Regions from separate parts of the Geobacillus sp. YHL genome, predicted to be linked through region 3. Evidence: predicted binding sites of a transcription regulator. Region 3 holds the regulator's gene; each other region holds the start of a gene.

Evidence for each region. Region 3 encodes Rex, which represses fermentation and respiration genes when NADH is low (regulators of the CRP and FNR family bind a similar motif). Its sites were predicted from a motif close to TTGTGAAATATTTCACAA; they were not measured.
Region 1: a site for Rex is predicted at 3,527-3,544, ahead of JCR24_RS05350 (TIGR04053 family radical SAM/SPASM domain-containing protein). Genes of this name have one in related genera too.
Region 2: a site for Rex is predicted at 5,058-5,075, ahead of nsrR (nitric oxide-sensing transcriptional repressor NsrR). Genes of this name have one in related genera too.

Annotation. Positions count from the first base shown of each region.
Region 1 is NZ_JAEIGB010000003.1:185,785-192,728, reverse strand. It holds gene JCR24_RS05365 (COG1470 family protein) at 1-761, opposite strand, end outside; gene JCR24_RS05360 (RNA polymerase sigma factor) at 896-1,477, shown strand; gene JCR24_RS05355 (anti-sigma factor) at 1,467-2,216, shown strand; gene JCR24_RS05350 (TIGR04053 family radical SAM/SPASM domain-containing protein) at 2,360-3,478, opposite strand; gene JCR24_RS05345 (molybdenum cofactor guanylyltransferase) at 4,029-4,607, opposite strand; gene JCR24_RS05340 (DUF2249 domain-containing protein) at 4,713-4,946, opposite strand; gene JCR24_RS05335 (hypothetical protein) at 5,076-5,243, shown strand; gene JCR24_RS05330 (hypothetical protein) at 5,699-6,517, shown strand; gene JCR24_RS05325 (nitric-oxide reductase large subunit) at 6,846-6,944, opposite strand, start outside.
Region 2 is NZ_JAEIGB010000002.1:139,955-146,898, reverse strand. It holds gene JCR24_RS03230 (acyl-CoA thioesterase) at 1-403, shown strand, start outside; gene JCR24_RS03225 (aminotransferase class V-fold PLP-dependent enzyme) at 521-2,020, shown strand; gene JCR24_RS03220 (acyl-CoA dehydrogenase family protein) at 2,125-3,303, shown strand; gene speE (polyamine aminopropyltransferase) at 3,377-4,252, opposite strand; gene nsrR (nitric oxide-sensing transcriptional repressor NsrR) at 4,549-4,992, opposite strand; gene hmpA (NO-inducible flavohemoprotein) at 5,164-6,399, shown strand; gene purU (formyltetrahydrofolate deformylase) at 6,623-6,944, shown strand, end outside.
Region 3 is NZ_JAEIGB010000032.1:3,249-10,192, reverse strand. It holds gene groL (chaperonin GroEL) at 1-771, opposite strand, end outside; gene groES (co-chaperone GroES) at 876-1,160, opposite strand; gene JCR24_RS16715 (CPBP family intramembrane glutamic endopeptidase) at 1,516-2,250, shown strand; gene JCR24_RS16710 (YdiK family protein) at 2,247-2,426, shown strand; gene tatC (twin-arginine translocase subunit TatC) at 2,610-3,353, opposite strand; gene tatA (twin-arginine translocase TatA/TatE family subunit) at 3,374-3,526, opposite strand; gene JCR24_RS16695 (redox-sensing transcriptional repressor Rex) at 3,544-4,185, opposite strand; gene moaC (cyclic pyranopterin monophosphate synthase MoaC) at 4,201-4,689, opposite strand; gene JCR24_RS16685 (ABC-F family ATP-binding cassette domain-containing protein) at 4,786-6,711, shown strand.

The DNA.
Region 1 (6,944 bases), on a different contig from region 3:
GCATACGTGCCCGTAATGACCGCTTCTAACGTCAGCTCAGCCGACGTATCGCTCGTTTGCGCTTTGATCGGGATTTTGTACGTGCCCGCTTTCACATTTTCCGGCGGTTTGACCTCTACGGTAATGTCTCTTGATTCATTCGGCTCGAGTTTCACCGACGTAACGGAATTGCCTTCCGATTTGAACGTGACTTGCCAACCTTTTTCCGCCGCCGAACTTAACGCGTAATTTTGCGTCTTGGCGGTTCGGTTTTTCAGCGTGACATCATACGTGAAGCTCGAATCCGCGTGCCCCTCGAGGTTCGTTTGTTCCGACGTCAGTTCCGTTTTAAACGATCCTTGTTCCGTCACGCGGACAAGCAGCGGCAATTTCGATGAACCACTCTCCCCTTTCGCGACGAGCCAAAAGCGGTAATCCCCTTTGTCGGCATCCAGCGGCACGGTCACTTCCAACGTGACCTCTTCTTCTTTTCCGCCTCGGACGGACAGCTGCTCAATCGTTCTCCCCTCAGCGGTAATCGAAGTCGACCATCCTTTCGGCAGGTGGTCAAACGAGAAGGTGACGTTTTCAATGTTGGAACCGTTGTTGATGACATTGACCGTATAGTCGATTGTTTCCCCCGGCGTCACGGAAAGCCCGGTGTATGGCGTGAAAAGAACAACACCGCTTGCCGCCGATGCCGGGCGGATCGGAAGAAGAAGCGAAAAGAGCGTCAAGATCATGGCGAACATCATGATGACCCTGCTTCGCACGACGTTCACTCCCTCCTTCTGTTTTCACTTCGTATACGCCAGAAATGGATCAATGGATTTGTTTTGCAGGAGAAAAATGAAATTGTAGAATAGATGCAGTAGGGGCAACAATTCTATCAAGCATGTGTCGGGAGGTGGGCAAGATGGAAGATCGATGGGAAGACATGGAACTGCTCGAGAAGATCGCCGAAGGCTCGCGCGCCGCCTTTGACCGTTTTTACGAAAAATACGCTCCGATGGTCTATCATATCGCTCTTCGGATCGTCGGCGACGAGGTGGAGGCGGAAGATGTCAGCCACGATGTGTTTCTCGAAATCTTGCAAAAACCGCATCAATTCGACCCGAAACGGGGAACCGTTCAAGCCTTTCTTGCCGTGAAAACGAAAAGCCGGTCGCTCGACCGCCTGCGCAAGAAACGGGATCTTTTAGTGAGCCGCCTTGAGGAAGCAGCTTTAACAGAAAAGGGGGCGGAATTTGATTTTCTCCGCCAACTGGAACAACAAGTCATCATAGACGCTTTAACCCATCTCCCCGAGGAGCAGCGGCAAGCCATCATTCACTTTTACTTTCATGGGGAAACACAGCGGGAAATCGCCGCCGCGATGAACAAACCGTTAGGCTCCGTCAAGTCGCTCATCCGCTACGGCTTGCGCAATTTGCGGAAACAAAAAGAGCTGTTCCACTGGATGGGGGCTGGCAGAGGTGAAGAACAGCATGAAGCATAGCCATATTTCGGAAGCAAAAATCGTGGACTGGCTGTTAGGCATGCTGCCAGAGCAAGAAAAAGAAGACGTGTCCAACCATCTAAAGCAGTGCCTTGAATGCCAACGCTTGCTTGAAGCGTGGAAAAACATCGGGCTTAAGGAGGAAGCTCAATATGAAGCACCTCCCCTTTCTCATAAAGAGCGAATTTGGGCCCAAGCAGAAGCGCAAAAACAAACGAAGCGGATGCGGCGCGGTCTCCGCATGGCAGGCGGGTGGATCGGTGCAGCTTTGGCCGTTTTCCTTTTCACCTTGCGCCTTTCCGCTCCCAGCGACGGACCAGCCGCTTCCCATGACCGATCGGATGAGCCATATCGATACCAGATTGTCGAACAACATACCGACATTCCGATCGAGCGAATCATCCATAATCCCAAAACGAAACAAATTCCGATTGAGCCATCGGCGCTCTTTCAACAGATGGACGGCACAATTTGGCTCAATGACGATACGAAGGAAATGTTGATGGAAATTGAAGGGCTGCCGCCGTTTGCGGCCCGCGATTATCAATTGTGGATCATTTACACCAACAACGAGGTCAAAGGGGAACTGTTGACGATCCGCCACGGAGCGGCGCGCATTTTGATCACCGGCGAGGATGTCAAACAGTTCAAGCAAATTAAAGCGAGCCTCGAACCAAAAGGGGGAAGCGCGGCGCCGACCGGGCCCGAGACCTTTATAGTCGAGTTGAACCACGAATGATCTTTCAACAAAAACGGGGAAGGGCGCCTGCTCCTCCCCCGTATGTTTTGAACACACATCCAACATCCGCCGCATGCGCCCGGGCAACCGTCTCACGAACGCCGTAGCGCCGTCATTTTAAGCGGCCGTTTTTCACCGCCTTCTTACCGTTGGCTTCGCTCTTTTGTCCGCAGCGCCTTTGGAATGTAAACACAATACGGCTCGCTTTCCAAATAGTCTCCCGTCACCGCGTACGCCCGCGAGCGTGAGCCGCCGCACACATATCGGAACTCGCAGACGCCGCATTTTCCTTTATATTTGTCCGGATTGCGCAAGTCTTGGAAAATCGGCGAGTGTCGGTAAATGTCCGCCAGCGGCGTTCCCCGGACGTTCCCGGCTTTGACTGGCAGCAGCCCGCTTGGGTAGACATCGCCGATATGGGAGATAAAAACAAAGCCGTTGCCGTCGTTTACTCCTTTCGGCGCGCGGCCGAGCCCGTCGACTTGTCCGGTTAAGCCTTTGTTCAACACGTCTTCGTAACGGATGCCGCCTTTTGTCGTTTTTCCTTCGCGCATTTTCGCCTGCAGCACAACGCGGCGGTAATGCTGGCCGGCTGTCGTTTTAATGTCAAACGGAACGCGCTTGCTCGTTTCATACAACCAGCGGAACACCCGCTCATGCTCGATGGGGGAAATCATGTCCTCCTCCTTCCCCCTGCCTGTCGGCACAAGGAAAAAGACGCTCCAAAGGACGCATTTCAGCTTCTCAACCAATTCCGCCATTTCATCAAGCACATGAACGTTGTATCGCGAAATGACGGTGTTGATTTGCACGGGAATGTCGAGCTCATGCAAGTATTGAATCGCACGGATCGTCAAATCAAACGAGCCGCTCACGCCGCGGAAATGGTCGTGAATCTCGGCGTTTGGCCCGTCAAGGCTAAACGCCCAGCGCGACAGGCCGACCTCTTTTGCTTTGCGGATCGCCTCTTTCGTCACGTTCGGCGTCGCGCTCGGCGTCATTGACACGCGCAATCCTTTATCGATCGCATATTTCGCTAAATCGTACACATCCGGGCGCATGAGCGGATCGCCGCCCGTAAAGACGAGCATCGGCTGATCCATCTCGTAAATCTCATCGATCAGTTTTTTCCCTTCCTCAAACGTCAACTCGCGCGGATCGCGATGGTATTGCGCTTCGGCGCGGCAATGAAGGCACTTGAGTTGACAAGCTCTCGTCAATTCCCAAATCACAATAAACGGATTTTCATTAAAATCGCGCATTGCGGCCCCCTCCTTGGCCTCCATTGTACCGCAACATTCAGGCGCGTTATGTGATATCGATCACATCCACAGCAAAGCCACAACAGAGGGCGATCGTGCCATGAGCGAAGATGACAGCCGTTTAAACAGGCGGTATAACATTTAAGTAAAAACGAGTGGAGATGAGACGATGCCAGACGGGGTCTCGTACCACGCCAAAGACATTTCACGAAGTCGCGAAACGAACGGGGCTGACCGTCCTCGAAGTGGCGGACTTGGCGAAGGAAATCAACCTCCAGTCCAATAACGTAAAAGAGCCGAAGTCGTGCGGTTCTTTTTCGCCCTATTGCCGTTTCATAAAATTCAGGTCATCATCAAAAGGTGCACTTGACCTTTTATTGACAGTTATTGTACAGGCGAAATCATTTTTCACTTGCGTATCATGAACGTCTTTGTGCATCAAGTGCATTTTGTGGTGAAAAGCCGGGAAAAGAACCATTTCGCGGTCAAGGATGGCTCTTCTGAATTGAAAAAAGTGTATGCGGTGTCTGCTTCGGCCACAATCCCCCCTTCACCGGTACTCTTCCTCCGTATTGACATTGCGCCATACGTCTCCATCCGCGGCAAGCTGTTGGGCGTCAACATAGCGGACGCGGGCGCCGTCAATAAGCGAGATCATCCGCCGTTCGCCGGCGTCAAGCAGCTCGGCGATCACGGAACGAAGCCGACGATGGTATAGAGCGACCAATGGCTCTGGGCGGCCGCCATGGAGTGGAACGATGGCGTCAAACGTCGGATCGATATAGGAAGCAAGCCGCTCCGCCACTTCCCGCCGCATGTACGGCATGTCGCACGGCAGGACGAACACCCAGTCGGCTCGGCTCTGTTCCATGACGGTGTAAAGGCCGGCCAGCGGCCCAGAACCACGGTAACGCTCCACATCAAGCAACACCGGGATGTCCGTTTGCCGGCGGAATTCATCGACAAGCGACGGATGGCTGACGATGTACAGTTCATCAGTGATCGGATCGAGCGCCGCCACAGACCAAGTGAAAAACGGAGCGCCTTCGTGCAGCGCAAACGCCTTCGGCCGCCCGAACCGGCGCGACTGGCCGCCGGCGAGCACCGCTCCGGCAATGGTTCGTTTCATCTCTATCCCCTCTTTCTGAACTTCATCTGCCCCTACCGTACCATACCAACCGGCGAAAAAAAAAGATTTCCGCCTACAGACGGAAATCCCAATGGAGCGGATGATTTATTTTTTGCCGATGGCCACCCGCCATACGTCCGGCCCTTCCTCTAAGTACTCCCATGTAAACTGATCCGGACGCTCCATCATGAATTGGTATTGCAGCGGACGCGGGTCATGGTCATTCGTCAGCTCCATCACTTCCCCCGGCTTCAAACTGTCAAACAGCCGAAAAATTGCCGGATGGCGGTCGCGCGGCGGATAGTCCGGGGCGTGGATTTTGGCAGCAAATTGGTTCATAACATTGGCCTCCTTTGTAGTATAATGAATTATATACTTTATCATAACCGCTTGAACCTTGGGCGGTAGTGACGAGCGTCACAGCCCGAAGGTGAACATGTTCAATCCCCATGAAAGGAGAAATGGCGGTTGGAAGAGCTTGTTGGCTTTTGCGCGCAATGCGGCAAGCCGATCCATTGTCTGCATGGGTTCTTAAATGGCGTCGTCAGCCGAGAAACAGAGACGTTGTACTGCTTTCCGTGCCATGACAAGCAAAAGGAAAACGAACACACCACGCCGGACAAATGCCACAAGTGATTGAAAACGTTCACAAACGAAAGGGGGCTGACCCAAAAATCCACTAACAAGTGGACTTTTGGAGCCAGCTCTTTCTTTTTTAAATCGTACATTGATCATGAACGATTCCGATTAAATCCCTTGTTTCTCCTTATATTATAAAGAAAGGAAGTTCGATTTTCTTAAAAACAATGTCGCTGCCGGGATTAACATGACCGTACGGGCTAAAACGCACTCCTTTTCCTGGACGGATACAAAGCGACAATGACACAAAACGTTATTTTCAAATTTCTACGAATCATTTATAATATGAATGGGGAACGATGATCCTCATTTGTTCTGCGCTACAATCCCATCCCTTTCCTCAACCATTTACTCTACACGCTCGTTTCCCCAGTCCTCAAAAGAAAGGAGCGATTCATCATCACTCGCTTTTCCAGGGCTGCTATATATCTTATTAGAAGGGAGGATTTTCCTTGGAAGAGATATTGAAACAAATTTTGGACAAGCTCCAAATTATCGAACATGAAGTAAGCGACGTCAAAACAAACATGGCAACGAAACAGGAGCTCGAAGAAGTGAAGCAAAACTTCACAACAGAGCTTGAGGATATTAAAGCCAACATGGCAACGAAACAAGAACTTGAAGAAGTGAAGCATAGTTTCACAAAAGAGATCGAAGACATCAAAGCCAACATGGCTACCAAGCAAGAACTTGAAGACATCAAAGCCAACATGGCTACCAAGCAAGAACTTGAAGGCATCAAAGCCAACATGGCTACCAAGCAAGAACTTGAAGGCATCAAAGCCAACATGGCTACCAAACAAGAACTTGAAGGCATCAAAGCCAACATGGCTACCAAACAAGAACTTGAAGACATCAAAGCCAACATGGCTACCAAGCAAGAACTTGAAGACATCAAAGCCAACATGGCTACCAAACAAGAACTTGAAGACATCAAAGCCAACATGGCTACCAAGCAAGAACTTGAAGGCATCAAAGCCAACATGGCTACCAAACAAGAACTTGAAGACATCAAAGCCAACATGGCTACCAAACAGGAGCTTGAGGACGTAAAGAACAACCTAATGAAAGAATTAGATCATGTCAAAGCCAATATGGTCACGAAGCAAGAGTTTGTTTTCGTCCAACAAGCAGTGCTTGAAACAAATGAAATCGTTAAGAAAATAGAACAAAACATGGAAAAGCACGAACGGATTTTAGATCTTCTTTCTAGGCGTTCGATTGAACAAGAAGCGGCAATTTCCAGCATTCGTCTTATTAAGGCACCATAAGTAAGGAGAGAGCATCCCTCCCTACCTTTCTTAGGTGTGGCCGCCTTTTATAGTAATGAAGAAACGTCTCCATCGGAATGCGCTTGGCGATTTCGTAAACTACATGAGCCATATGATCCAATGGAATGATATCGCTTGGCAACGTGAGGTGATCCACGGTACACTCTTCAAAAATATGATGATGTGTCATAAAAGAATCGCTCCTTTTTCGGTGATAGTGGTTTATGGTGACTCTATTCTGCCAGAAAACGAACGATTCTCTTCTATATTTCGTGTAAAAACGGGCTAATCCCAAAACGCATTCGCGTTTTGGGTCAGCCCGTTTTTGTTATTCTTCCTCCGCCAAATTCGCCACCGGCAGCTCTTCCCCTTCGCCGTGAGTTGGTTTGCGCAAATGGAACATCGCTTTGATGGCAAAGACAAGCAA
Region 2 (6,944 bases), on a different contig from region 3:
TGCGCTCGGACATTTAAGCAACATTAGCTATTTTATTTATTTAGAAGAAGCGCGCACCCGCCTGTTTGATGAATTGCGTTACGTCGGGCGAACGGAGGACTGGCATTTTATTTTAGCTTCCACCAAGTGCGATTTTATCAACCAAGGATTCTTCGGACGACGATTGCGCGTGGAAACCAATGTCTCCCGGATCGGCAATAAAAGCTTTCAATGCATTCATCGCATCATGGAAGAGGAAACAGGAAGACTGATCGCCATCGGAGAGGCAGCGGTCGTCCATTTCAATTTCCAAACCCAAACGAGCGAACCGTTGCCTGATGACTTGCGGACCATGCTTGCCGAATACCTTGTGCCGTCCGTGGGGGAAACGATTTCGCCGTTATCGTGCAAAAAAAGGGAGTGAATACCATCCGCCTGTACGGCGGATTTTTCATTTTCAACTTTCCCACGTTTTTTGGACCGAACCACCGAAGGCGACATACTTTGTAAATAGACGAAATGGCGGAAAGGGGGAATCAACATGGCCATTCACGCTGTGATCGGCAATGCGGTGTATACATGCCGCGGGGAGCTTGAGACGTATTTTCAGCCGTTTCGCGATGGAACGATCGGCCGCTTTCATCCGTTTTCTACGCCGTTTGGCAAACAGCGGCTTATTTACGCCGACTGGACGGCAAGCGGGCGGCTGTACCGGCCGATTGAAGAGAAGCTGACGCATGAGCTCGGTCCATTTGTCGGCAACACGCATACGGAATCGAATGTGACCGGAACGAAAACGACGCTTGCCTATCGCTATGCAAAAGAAATCATCAAACAGCACGTTCATGCCGGGAAAAACGATGTCTTGATCATGCAAGGCGCCGGGACCACAAGCGCCGTCAACAAGCTGCAGCGTCTGCTTGGCTTGCGCGTACCGGAACGGTGGAAGCGCCGCTTGTCCCTTCATGATGAGGAGCGGCCAGTCGTTTTTGTCACCCATATGGAGCACCATTCAAATTTATTGCCATGGGTGGAAACCATCGCGGAAGTCGTGGCGGTCCGTCCGACAGAAAACGGGGATGTCGATCTTGACCATTTGCGCGAGCTGCTGGAGCGCTACCGAGATCGACCGCAAAAAATCGGTGCCTTTACTGCTTGCTCGAACGTCACGGGGTTGGAAACCCCATATCATAAGCTGGCGAAAATCATGCACGAGCATGGCGGCCTTTGCTTTGTTGATTTTGCTGCTTCCGCTCCGTACGTCCGCATCGATATGCATCCGGACGACCCAATGGAGCAGCTTGATGCCATTTATTTCTCCCCCCATAAGTTTCTCGGGGGGCCGGGAAGCGCCGGCGTGCTCATCTTTGACAGCCGGCTTTATCATCAGCACGCTCCGGATCACCCCGGCGGCGGGACGGTGTACTGGACTGACCCGTGGGGGAACTATGAATACATCCAAGCCATTGAGGAACGCGAAGATGGCGGAACACCGCCGTTTTGGCAAACCATCAAGGCAGCGTTGGCCATCCAGCTGAAAGAACAAATGAACGTAAAACAGATGCGCGCCCGCGAAAAGGAACTTGTTTCCCTTCTTTTGCCGGCGCTAAAAAGCACTCCCGGCGTTCGCGTGCTTGAAGGACATCGGGACGACCGTCTTGGCATCATCTCATTTGTCATAGATGGATTGCATTACAACCTTGTTGTCAAACTGCTGAATGATCGCTTCGGCATTCAAGCGCGCGGCGGCTGTTCCTGCGCCGGACCATACGGCCACTATTTGCTTGGCATCGACAAGGAACAATCCGCTATGTTGCTTCAAGAAGTCAAAAACGGCAATCCTCTCGCCAAACCAGGATGGGTGCGTCTGTCGCTCCATCCTACGATGACGAACGAAGAAGTGTATGCGATCATCCGCGCCGTCCGTCAAATCGCCCGCTATGGCCGCCGCTGGCAGGAGGAATACGAGTACGATGCTGGGAAAAATGAGTTCGTCCACCGTGACGATGATCGGTACATTCGGCATTTCTTTCTCTTTTAAGCTTCCGAGAGCAAGGACGGTCATTTTCCCGTGCGTTTTTGTTTTCAGTCCTAGCCAGAACTCGGTACAATAAAGGCATCTTGACCAAAAGAAGGGGAGAACCGATGAACGAATTGTACCATTTGCTTGTGCGGACCGATCGGGAGCAACAATTGTACAACCAAGCGCGTCGCCTTGCGGAACGGTTTGCGGAAAGGGCGGCGCATGATGACGAACAGGCAACGTTTCCATTTGCCGATTTTGCCGATTTAAAAGAGGCTGGATTCCTTTCCTTGACCGTCCCGACTGAATACGGCGGCCAAGGGGCGTCGCTTTATGAGCTCGTGCTCGTGCAAGAGACGATTGCCCAAGGTTCTGGGGCAACGGCATTGTCGTTTGGTTGGCACGCCAGCATTCTCATGCGGCTGTTTTTGCTTCGCCGCTGGCCGGAGCCCGTTCTCACCCGTTTGGCGAATGAAGTCGTTTGCCGCCACGTGCTCATCAACAGCGCCCACTCTGAACGGACAACTGGCAGCCCGGCGCGCGGCGGTAAACCGGAAACGACGGCCGTCTTTCGCCATGGCCGCTTTGTGCTTCGGGGGCGAAAGACATTTGCATCGTTAGCCCCTGCGCTCGATTACGTCTTAATTTCCGCCACGATGGAAGACGGTCGGGTCGGTGAATTTCTCGTGCCGATGTCTGCTTCAGGCATTCGCATCGAACCGACGTGGAACACGCTTGGCATGCGGGCGACGCGCAGCGATGATCTTGTTCTTGAAGAAGTCGAAGTCGACCAAGAGGCGCTCGTAGAGACGCTTGGAGAAGCGAACGAAGCTGCTCCGGCGCAAGGATGGCTGTTGCACGTGCCGGCTTGTTACTTAGGCATCGCCATTGCGGCGCGCAATGAGGCGCTTCGCTTTGCCAAGACGTACCAGCCTAATACCCTGCCTCACCCAATCGCCTCGACGCCCGAAGTACAGCGGAAAATCGCTGAAATGGAATGGCGCCTCACCCATGCGCGCCATTTCCTGTACGCGGTCGCCGATTTATGGGATCGCTATCCGGAAAAACGGATGGAAATGAAAGAGGAGTTGGCAACAGCCAAATTGGTCGCCACCAATACCGCGCTTGAAGTCGTCGATTGGGCGATGCGCATTGTCGGCGGACAAAGCTTGTTTGCTGACAATCCGCTTCAGCGGCATTACCGTGACGTCCGCGCTGGGCTCTACAACCCGCCTGCTGACGACTTGACGCTTCAATGGCTTGCTAAGCGGGCATTGTCTCACAACCCACCTGCTCCATAAAACAGAACGGATTCAAGCAACACGAAAAAGCTGTCCCTGCTTTGTGGGGGACAGCTTTTTCCATGCCAAGCCGTTATTCCACCTCAAGCGCCGAGCGCAAAAACTCGGGCAAGGCGAAACATTGACGAAAGACCGCATCATTGACGTATTTCGTGTCGTTTGGAATGGTTGTCTGCGCCGGAAAATCGAGCGGCCGTTTCGAGCCGATCGTAAAGCTCCACAGTCCGCCTGGATACGTCGGCACCACCGCGGTGTACACAAGCACATGCGGGAACAGTTCGCGAATATTGCGGTACGTCCGTTTCAAAATATCCAAGTGGAAAATCGGCGACTGGCTTTGGCAGACCATCAGCCCGTCTGCTTTCAACGCGCGATGGACGTTGGCGTAAAACTCCGGTGAAAACAAGGCTTCCGCCGGGCCGACTGGGTCAGACGAGTCGATCATAATGACGTCGTAGACGTTTTCTTTCTCTTGCACAAACACGACGCCATCATCATAAACAAACCGCACGCGCTGATCCGATAAGTTGCCGGAGACGGCTGGCAAATGCTCTTTGCACGCCCGGACGACTTTTTCGTCGATTTCCACCATATCGATGGCTTCAAGATGAGCGTATTTCGCCGTCTCACGAGCTGCGCCGCAGTCGCCGCCGCCGATGATGAGCACCCGCTTCGCTTCCGGATGAAACTGCAGCGGCACGTGCGAAATCATTTCGTTATAAATATGGCCGTCAATCGAGGTCGTTTGCACGACGCCATCGAGTACGAGCATGCGGCCAAAATCGTACGAATCCAAAATCATCACATGCTGGTACTCGGACGGCTCGGCAAAAATCACCTCTTTGATTCGATAGCTGATTTTTAAGTTGTCGCGATCATCTTCGGTGAGCCAAAGCTCTCCATTGTCCATATGCAAGTAAGGTGGCAAAGCGCTTCCTTCGTGTTTCATTGTGACCTCCTTTAGTCATGCAGATGTTTTCACACCTTTCTAATCTTAATATATTCTTCGTCTTGTGGCAAACAAAGGGGATGTGATCGGCCGGTGCCGGACGTATTCATCCCGCCGCCCATGTTTGACGACTGGTTTCGTTTTTCCAACTGATGATCGTTCTTGCCGCCACATCCCGCGCAAAGGCCGCCATCGGTTTCGCATCATCCCGCGTCTTCCTTCCGTAGAGCGATGCTTAGTGATCGTGTGCCTGCCAAACGCCAAAAAACTCTCCAGCTTATAGCCAGAAAGTTTTCTCAACCGCGCCGCTCTTTCAATAAAGAACGAAGCGACGCTCGGTCTTCAAGCAAATCGGCGAGCGTATACGCATCCAGCACACGCAAAAACGCCTCTAACGCCTCGTGAAGTGCGAAGCGAAGCCGACATACCGGCGTTAAGACGCACTCATTGCCGTGGGCGGCAAAACACTCGACAAGCGACAAGTTTTCCTCCGTTTCGCGAACAACCGCGCCGATGACAATCTCCGCGGGGCGTTTCGCAAGGCGGATTCCACCGTTGCGCCCACGGATCGTTTCAATGTAGCCGAGTTTGCCAAGCTCATAGACGATTTTGCTTAAATGATGCTCTGAAATGGAAAAGGCAGCGGCAATGTCTTTGATGTTCGTTTTTTCTTCTTCATCAAGCGCGCCTAAAAACAAGAGGACGCGCAAGGCGTATTCCGTATAGTTCGTCAACTGCATCGTGATTCACAACCTTTAAGCGACATTCTTGATCCCATTGTACCACACCTGATTCGAACGGAGAATTGTGAACAATTTATTAAAGATGTATTTGAAATATTGTTTTTTCGCAGTGCTCATGGTTGAATAAAAGATGTATTAAAAATACATGTTTTACAAGGGGATGAAATCATGACAACGACAACGAAATTGCATCCAAAAACGATTGAAATTGTGAAATCAACGGTGCCTGTCTTGGAAACACATGGCGAACAAATTACGAAGCGGTTTTATGAACTCATGTTTTCCAATCATCCGGAACTGCTCCATATTTTCAACCACGCCAACCAAAAGCAAGGGCGGCAGCAACGCGCCTTGGCCGCAGCCGTGTATGCGGCAGCGCGCTATATCGACCAGCTTGATGCTATTTTGCCGGTTGTGCGGCAAATCGGCCATAAACACCGCAGCTTAGGAATCAAACCAGAACAATACCCGATCGTCGGAAAGCATTTGTTGCTGGCGATCAAAGACGTGCTCGGCGACGCCGCCACCGACGAAGTGATCACGGCTTGGGCGGAAGCATATGAAGCCATTGCGTCCGTTTTCATTCAAGTGGAAAAAGAGCTCTACGATGAGGCAGCGGCCAAACACGGAGGCTGGCGTGACTTTCGCCGATTTGTCGTCGTGAAAAAGGTGAAAGAAAGCGGCGTCATTACTTCGTTTTATTTGGAGCCGGAAGACGGCAAGGCCATCAGTGATTATTTGCCGGGTCAATACGTGAGCGTCAAACTGTCGATTCCGGGCGAGACGTATACGCATATTCGCCAATACAGCTTATCGGATGCACCTGGAAAAGGGTATTACCGCATCAGCGTCAAACGGGAAGCAGCTACAGCGGACAAGCCGGCCGGCATTGTTTCCAACTATTTGCATGATCATGTCCAAGAGGGCGACGTGCTCGAGCTTAGCGCTCCAGCCGGCGATTTTACGCTTGATTTGTCCAAAACGACGCCGGTTGTGTTCATCAGCGGTGGCGTCGGCATCACTCCGCTTTTGAGCATGGCGCATACGTTGGCCATCCGCCAACCGACCCGCCCAGCGGCGTTTTTGCATGCTGCTTTGAATGGCCGCGTGCACGCGTTTGATAAGGAGCTTCGGATGTTGGCGGAACGCCCGTCATTTTCTTACCGTATTTGTTACGAGTCGCCATCCGACGAGGACCGCCGCCATCCACATTTTGGCAAAGAAGGGCGGATCGACCTCGCATGGATGCAATCCGTGATCCCGACGAAAGACGCAGACTTTTATTTCTGCGGCCCGATGCCGTTTATGAAAACCGTCTATCGTGCCCTAAAACAATGGAGTGTGCCAGAGGAGCACATCCATTACGAATTTTTCGGCCCGGCCGGCGATTTGACGAAAGACTGAGAGAGGTTTTTCGCTTGCCAGGGGGATGACCCAAAAGGGTCATTTTTCTTAACAAAACACAACATATTGTTTCTTAATGATTGTTTTATACCTATATACGGTAATAAGAAAGGGTGTCCCGATCCTTTTGGGACACCCTCTTTTGTTATCTTCCCTGTTGGCAAGTTCATGAATTTTTTGTATGATGAATTGCAAGAAAAGCAAGAAAAGGGAGAGACAACGCATGACGACATTTCGCCAACATCGCTGGCAATCATTTTTGCAAGGTTACGAGCAGCGCGCTCGAATCCTTATCTCCTGCCCAGATCGCCCGGGCATCGTCGCGGCAGTGACGTCGTTTCTGTACGAACAAGGGGCGAATATCGTTGAATCGAGCCAATATTCGACCGATCCTGAGGGAGGGACGTTTTTTCTCCGCTTGGAGTTCGACTGTCCAAACATCGCCGAGCGAAAAGAAGAGATCGAAGCGGCGTTTGCCCCGATCGCTGCTGAATTTCAGATGCGTTGGCAGCTTCGGCTGCACAACGACATTCGGCGAATCGCGA
Region 3 (6,944 bases):
CAATGCTTCGCCTTCAACATCTTCCGCAATGATCAGGAGCGGACGGCCTTGTTGGACGACTTGTTCTAAGACCGGCAACAGTTCTTGAATGCTCGATACTTTTTTGTCCGTGATGAGGATGTACGGATTTTCAAGGACAGCTTCCATTTTTTCCGTATCCGTAATCATGTACGGTGAAACGTAACCGCGGTCGAATTGCATCCCTTCGACAACGTCGAGTTCCGTCGTGAAGCCTTTCGACTCTTCAAGCGTGATAACGCCATCATTGCCAACGCGTTCCATCGCTTCAGCGATCAATTGGCCGACTTCTTCGTCAGCAGCCGAGATCGCAGCAACTTGGGCGATCGACTCTTTTCCTTTAATCGGTTTGGAGATGGCTTTCAATTCTTCAACCGCAACAGCAACCGCTTTTTCGATACCGCGACGGATGCCCATCGGGTTGGCACCAGCTGCTACGTTTTTCAAGCCTTCGCGGATCATCGCTTGAGCCAATACCGTAGCGGTTGTTGTACCGTCCCCAGCGATGTCGTTCGTTTTGCTGGCGACTTCAGCGACCAATTTCGCGCCCATGTTTTCAAACGGATCTTCGAGCTCGATTTCTTTCGCGATCGTTACCCCGTCATTCGTGATGAGCGGCGAACCGAATTTTTTCTCCAATACGACGTTGCGGCCTTTCGGACCTAATGTGACTTTCACTGCGTCTGCAAGTTTGTCCACCCCGCGCAACATCGCACGGCGCGCTTCTTCGCTGAACTTGATTTGTTTTGCCATACCCCGTTACCTCCTTATGAAATTGTTGGACTGCGTGCCACAAGTTAAGTATCCGATTAAGTACCCAGTATGTTTTCGGAATGTTTATGTGATGAACGCATATATTAGCGGATGACAGCCAAAATATCGCTTTCGCGCAAAATTAAGTATTCTTTGCCGTCGTATTTCACTTCTGTGCCCGCATATTTCGAGAAGATAATGCGGTCGCCAACTTCGACTTCCGGCGCGATGCGTTGGCCGTTATCGAGCACGCGGCCTGCACCGACAGCGACAACGCGGCCTTCTTGCGGTTTTTCTTTCGCCGTATCCGGCAGCACAATGCCGCTAGCCGTTTTTTCTTCTGTTTCCACGACTTCAATGACAATGCGATCGCCTAATGGCTTCAACACGGGAAACGACCTCCTTAACGATAGTTTTCGCCGTTCTTATTAGCACTCATCACTATCGAGTGCTAACACACTTATAATATTAATGAACTTCTTTCCGTTTTGCAAGTAGGAAATGCAAAAAAATAACGGTTTTTCTCTCCTAAAGAAGAAAGAGCAAAAGGAGCCGGTTGTTTTGCCTCTACTCCCCATCCGCGCGGAGCTCATTTTCATTATTTCACATTCCTCGGACTGATAAACGGCTCCGGTTAATTTTTTTACGGCGGTGAGGTGGGATGCGAGGATGCAGTTTTCTTACTATTTTCGCCATACATGTGCTACAATACGGATATAATTTGAAATAAAAGGGGTAGAGGGTTTGAAACGCAACCACTGGTACGTCATCATCACGTATATCGTCATGCAGCTGTCCGCCTTTGTCGGCGTGCCGCTTCTTCGCGCCCTCGGCGTCGGCCAAGGAACGGAAAGCCGCCTCGAAGCCGCCAAACTGGCTTCCGGGTATTGGGCGATCATTAGTTTCCTGCTCGCTTTTGTTATGATCCTATGGCTGCTCCGCGGTGACCGCAACGAACGAATGATGCGGCGGCTGCCGCTTGGTTCCTCGTGGATGTGGGCGGTCTTGGGCGTCTTTTTGGCGCTCACGGCGCAAAGCATCGCCGCCAACATCGAATGGCGGTTGCTCGGCATCAAACCAGGGTCGGAAAATACAAGGCAAATCATCGATATCATCCGCCTGACGCCGCTGTTGGTCGTCGTCACCTCCGTCATCGGCCCGATTTTGGAAGAGATCATCTTCCGCAAAATCATTTTCGGCTCGCTTTATGAAAAATACAACTTTTGGCTTGCTGCGCTTGTCAGTTCGCTCTTGTTTGCCCTTGTCCATATGGAGCCGGAACATTTGCTTCTGTACACATCCATGGGGATGGTATTCGCGTTTTTATACGCGAAAACCGGACGCATTTTCGTGCCGATTTTCGCCCATGTCGCCATGAATACGTTCGTCGTCGCCATGCAGACGCTGTTGGCCGACGAGATTGAGAAAATGATGCGCCAGTCCGAGCTGCCGCTCGCCGTTTGGAGGGTTTGGCTATGATGCGAAACCCTCGGCTGTTTTCGCTTCTGTATTTCGTCTTAGGCTCAATGTTTACGTATTTGGCCATCGAAAGTGCTCATGAAACGGTTTGGAACGTCTCCACCATCGCTTTAGCGGCGCTCGCTGCCTTTGATTTCGGCACCGCCCTTCGCCTTCTTTTCGCCTCAAAACGCTGACCCCCTTCCCGTGATTCGCACGGGAAGGGACCAGAACATCAATCTCATGACGGCGATCATATTGTGAAAATGGAAACAAAAAAACAAGAGGCCGGCCTCAAAACCCTGTTTTGCGGCTTTTGAGACAGCCCCTTCGTTTGGCCCGGCCTTGCTCGCTTTCCTCTCAATGTTTTTCGTCCCGCCTCACTCATTGCCTTCCTCCTCGGCTGCTCGCTGCGCTTTCCGATAGCCGATGCGCGCCACCCAAATGCTTCCTTCATACAAAATGGTGAGCGGAATCATGACGATCACTTGCGACAGCACATCCGGCGGCGTAATGACCGCCGCTAAAATAAGCAGCGCCAAATACGCATACTTGCGGATGCGAACAAGAAGCTGCGGCGTAATAAGCCCTAAGCGGGTGAAAAACAACACGACGATCGGCAGCTGAAACACGATGCCAAACGGCAGCACGAGCTGAAGCAAAAACTGAAAATATTCATTAATGCCGATCATTTGTTGAACCCCTAGTTGGTCAGCCAGCTGGCTCATAAATCGAACGACAAACGGAAACAAGACGAAATAAGCGAAGCTGACGCCTGCTAAAAAAAGAACGATCGACGCCGGGATATAGCTTAACGTCACTTTCCGCTCTTTTTCATACAGACCGGGGCTTACAAACGCCCAAATTTGATACAACAGCACCGGAGCCGACAGCACAGCTGCGATGACAAAGGCAAACTGAAAATACACTTTAATCGGATCGGTGAGGCGGAAGGCGTTCATGGTCAAATGCTTCGCCTCGGCCGTTCGCTGCAAATACAAAATGACATCATCGACAAAAAAGAAACTAACGACAAGCGCCGCAGCAAAAAAGATGAGCACGATGATGAGCCGTTTTCGCAGTTCACCCAGATGCTCATACACCGACATTTCTTTGTCATTCATTGTTTCTCCATCCTGCCTTGTCATCGGTCGGTTTTCGTTTCTTCGTCATCAGCGAGCCCTTTTGTGGCGTCTTTAAACTCGCGAAGCGACTGGCCGAACGACCGCCCTAATTCCGGCAGCTTTTTCGTGCCAAACAGCAACAAAATCACAGCAACGAGCAACAAATATTTCATGTGTTGTTCTCTCCTTTTTACGATGGCGATGGATAGTTTTTCAAAAAATAGACGAGCGACTGCAGCTCAATGGCTAAATCGATATGATGGACGCGAATATGGTTCGGCACGTTCAACCGCGCCGGAGTAAAGTTTAAAATGCCTTTAATTCCTTGCGCGACAAGGCGGTCGGTCAGCGCTTGAGCCGCGGCGGCCGGCACGGTTAAAATGGCGACCGGGATGTTTTCGTGAAGCCGCTCCTCCAACTCATCGAGATGATAGACCGGCACCCCGCCGACTGTCGTTCCTACTTTCCGCTCATCGACATCAAACGCCATCACGATTTTCGTATTGTTGTTTTTCGAAAAATTATAGTTTAAAAAGGCGGTGCCTAAATTGCCGACGCCAAACAAGGCGACTTCGGTCACCTCATCCTCTTCAAGCGTCCGGCGGAAAAACGACAACAAATAATTGACATTATACCCGTATCCCTTTTTACCAAGCGCGCCAAAATAGGAGAAATCACGGCGGATCGTCGCCGGATCGACTTTCACCGCCTCGCTCAACTCGGCAGAGGAGACGCGTTGCTTGCCGGAAGCGTGCAAGTTTTTCAAAAACCGATAGTAAAGCGGCAGCCGTTTGGCGGTTGCCTGCGGAATTTTCGGTTGTTCGTTGCTCATGATCTCATCCCCTAGCTAATCGGTTTTCCGTCGGTAATGGCCAGACTTCCCGCCCGTTTTTTCGACCAAATACGTCGGACCGATGACCATTCCTTTATCAAGCGCCTTGCACATATCGTACACTGTCAACGCACAGACCGAAGCGGCCGTCAGCGCTTCCATTTCCACTCCTGTGCTCCCTTTCGTTTTCACCGTTGCCGTGATGACGAGCTTATGCGCTTCTCCATCGTTTTCCCAAGCAAAAGCAATGTCCACACCCTTTAACATAAGCGGGTGACACATTGGAATAAGGTCAGCTGTCTTCTTCGCCGCCATCACCCCCGCCACTTGAGCGACGGCGAGCACATCCCCTTTCTCGATCGCATTGCTCGTCATTTTTTCGTAAATTTCCCGGCTGACAGTCACGCTCGTTTGCGCCACAGCCACTCGCACAGTATCTTCTTTGTGCGTAATATCAACCATTTTCGCGCGCCCTTGTTCATTGAAATGAGTGAACGATGACAATACAATCTCCTCCATTTATACACTATACACGATTTTTCATCATTCGTCTTTGACCGTTTTCGCGACTTGCGTTAAACTATTCGCGAGGTGACGGACATGATCATTTTGCAAGTGCACGGGCTCACGAAATATTTCGGTGCTGACCTTATTTTATCGAATATAAAACTAGAAATACAGTCCCGCGACCGAATCGCCCTTGTCGGCCGCAACGGAGCGGGAAAATCGACATTGTTGAAAATCATCGCCGGTGAACTCTCTTTCGACAGCGGCAAAATCATCAAACCAAACCATATCAAAATCGGCTATTTGGCGCAAAACAGCGGGCTCGACTCGCCGCGTTCCATTTGGGACGAAATGCTCGAGGTATTCACCCCGCTTCTAGGACTCGAAAAACAGCTTGCCGAACTCAGCATGCAACTCGGCGACCCGGACGTACTCGCCGATCCCGCTCGCTATGAAAAAACGCTGAAAATGTATGACGAGCTGCAAGAACAATACAAAGAACAAGGCGGCTACCAATACGAAGCCGACATCCGCTCCGTTTTGTACGGGCTGCAGTTTTCCTCATATGATTATAAAACTACGCCGGTCTCGTCGTTAAGCGGCGGACAGCGGACGCGGCTTGCCCTTGGGAAATTGCTGTTGTCCAAGCCGGATTTATTGATTTTGGACGAGCCGACGAACCATTTGGATCTTGAGACGCTTGCCTGGCTGGAGCAGTACTTGCAAGCCTATCCCGGTGCCGTCCTGGTTGTTTCCCACGACCGCTACTTTTTAGACAAAATCGTCACCGACGTATACGAACTGTCGAATGCCACGCTCAAACACTATGCCGGCAACTACAGCCGCTATTTGGAGTTGCGGGCCGAGCAATACGAACAAGAGTTAAGACGGTACGAGAAACAGCAAGAAGAAATCGCCCGACTCCAAGACTTCATCCAGCGCAACATCGCACGTGCCTCGACGGCCAAACGGGCGCAAAGCCGGCGAAAGCAACTGGAAAAAATAGAACGGCTCGAACGGCCTGTCGGCGATGAAAAATCAGCCTCCTTTTCGTTCTCGATCGATCGACCGAGCGGCTATGAAGTGCTCACCGCTGAAGACATAGCCGTTGGCTATGACGACGGTGCACCCATCATCCGCCAAATCAGCTTCCGCATCACGCGCGGCGAAAGCGTCGCCCTAGTCGGGCCGAACGGCATCGGCAAGTCGACATTGCTGAAGGCGATCGCCCGAAAACTCCCTATCCAAACAGGAGAGCTCCGCTACGGCGCAAACGTCCAAATCGGCTATTACGATCAAGACCAAGCTGATTTGTCATCGAACAAACGGGTGCTTGACGAGCTGTGGGACGCCTACCCCGAAAAGACAGAAAAAGAAATTCGCACCGTGCTCGGCAACTTCCTGTTTTCCGGCGATGACGTTTTAAAACCGGTCTCCGCTTTAAGCGGCGGGGAGAAAGCACGCCTGGCGCTCGCCAAGTTGATGTTGCAAAAAGCAAATGTCCTTCTTTTGGACGAACCGACAAACCATCTAGACCTCGACAGCAAAGAAGTGCTCGAGCAAGCGCTCATCGACTACCCGGGAACGATTTTGTTCGTTTCCCACGACCGCTATTTCATCAACCGAATCGCAACAAAGGTGTTTGAACTTTCCAGCGGAGGCCTAACGGAATACTTAGGCGACTATGATTACTACATCGCCAAAAAAGAAGAAATGCGCGAACTGGCACTCCTGAACGTCCGCCCGACAGAAACGGCAAGTGATTCTGCCAAAACGACATACGAGCAAGAAAAAGAGGAAAAAAAACGACGGCGCCAGCGCCAACGCCGCTTGGATGAAATCGAAGCCGAGATTGCAACGCTTGAAGCACAAATCGCTGAGATCGAGCAGCAACTTTGTGATCCATCCGTTTACGGCGACTATGAGACGATGCAACGATTGACGCAAGAAAACGACGAGCGGAAGCAGCGAGTCGAAATGTTATTGGCCGAATGGGAACAGCTTTATACTTCACTATAACCGACAACCCGCCTCTAGTTTCGGCGGGTTGTTCTTTAGTTAGTCACATTATCCACAAAAGAATCCACAATTTCCACCATGGAATATAAGTTATTCACCAACTTTTCCACACTATCCACAAAAAACATCTTCCTTGTTACACAAAAATCGCTGTGTATTGTCTTTCTTATGTTGATCATGTTTTACCGCTTTTTCCACATTGTCCACAGATTTGTGGATAAAAATATACACAA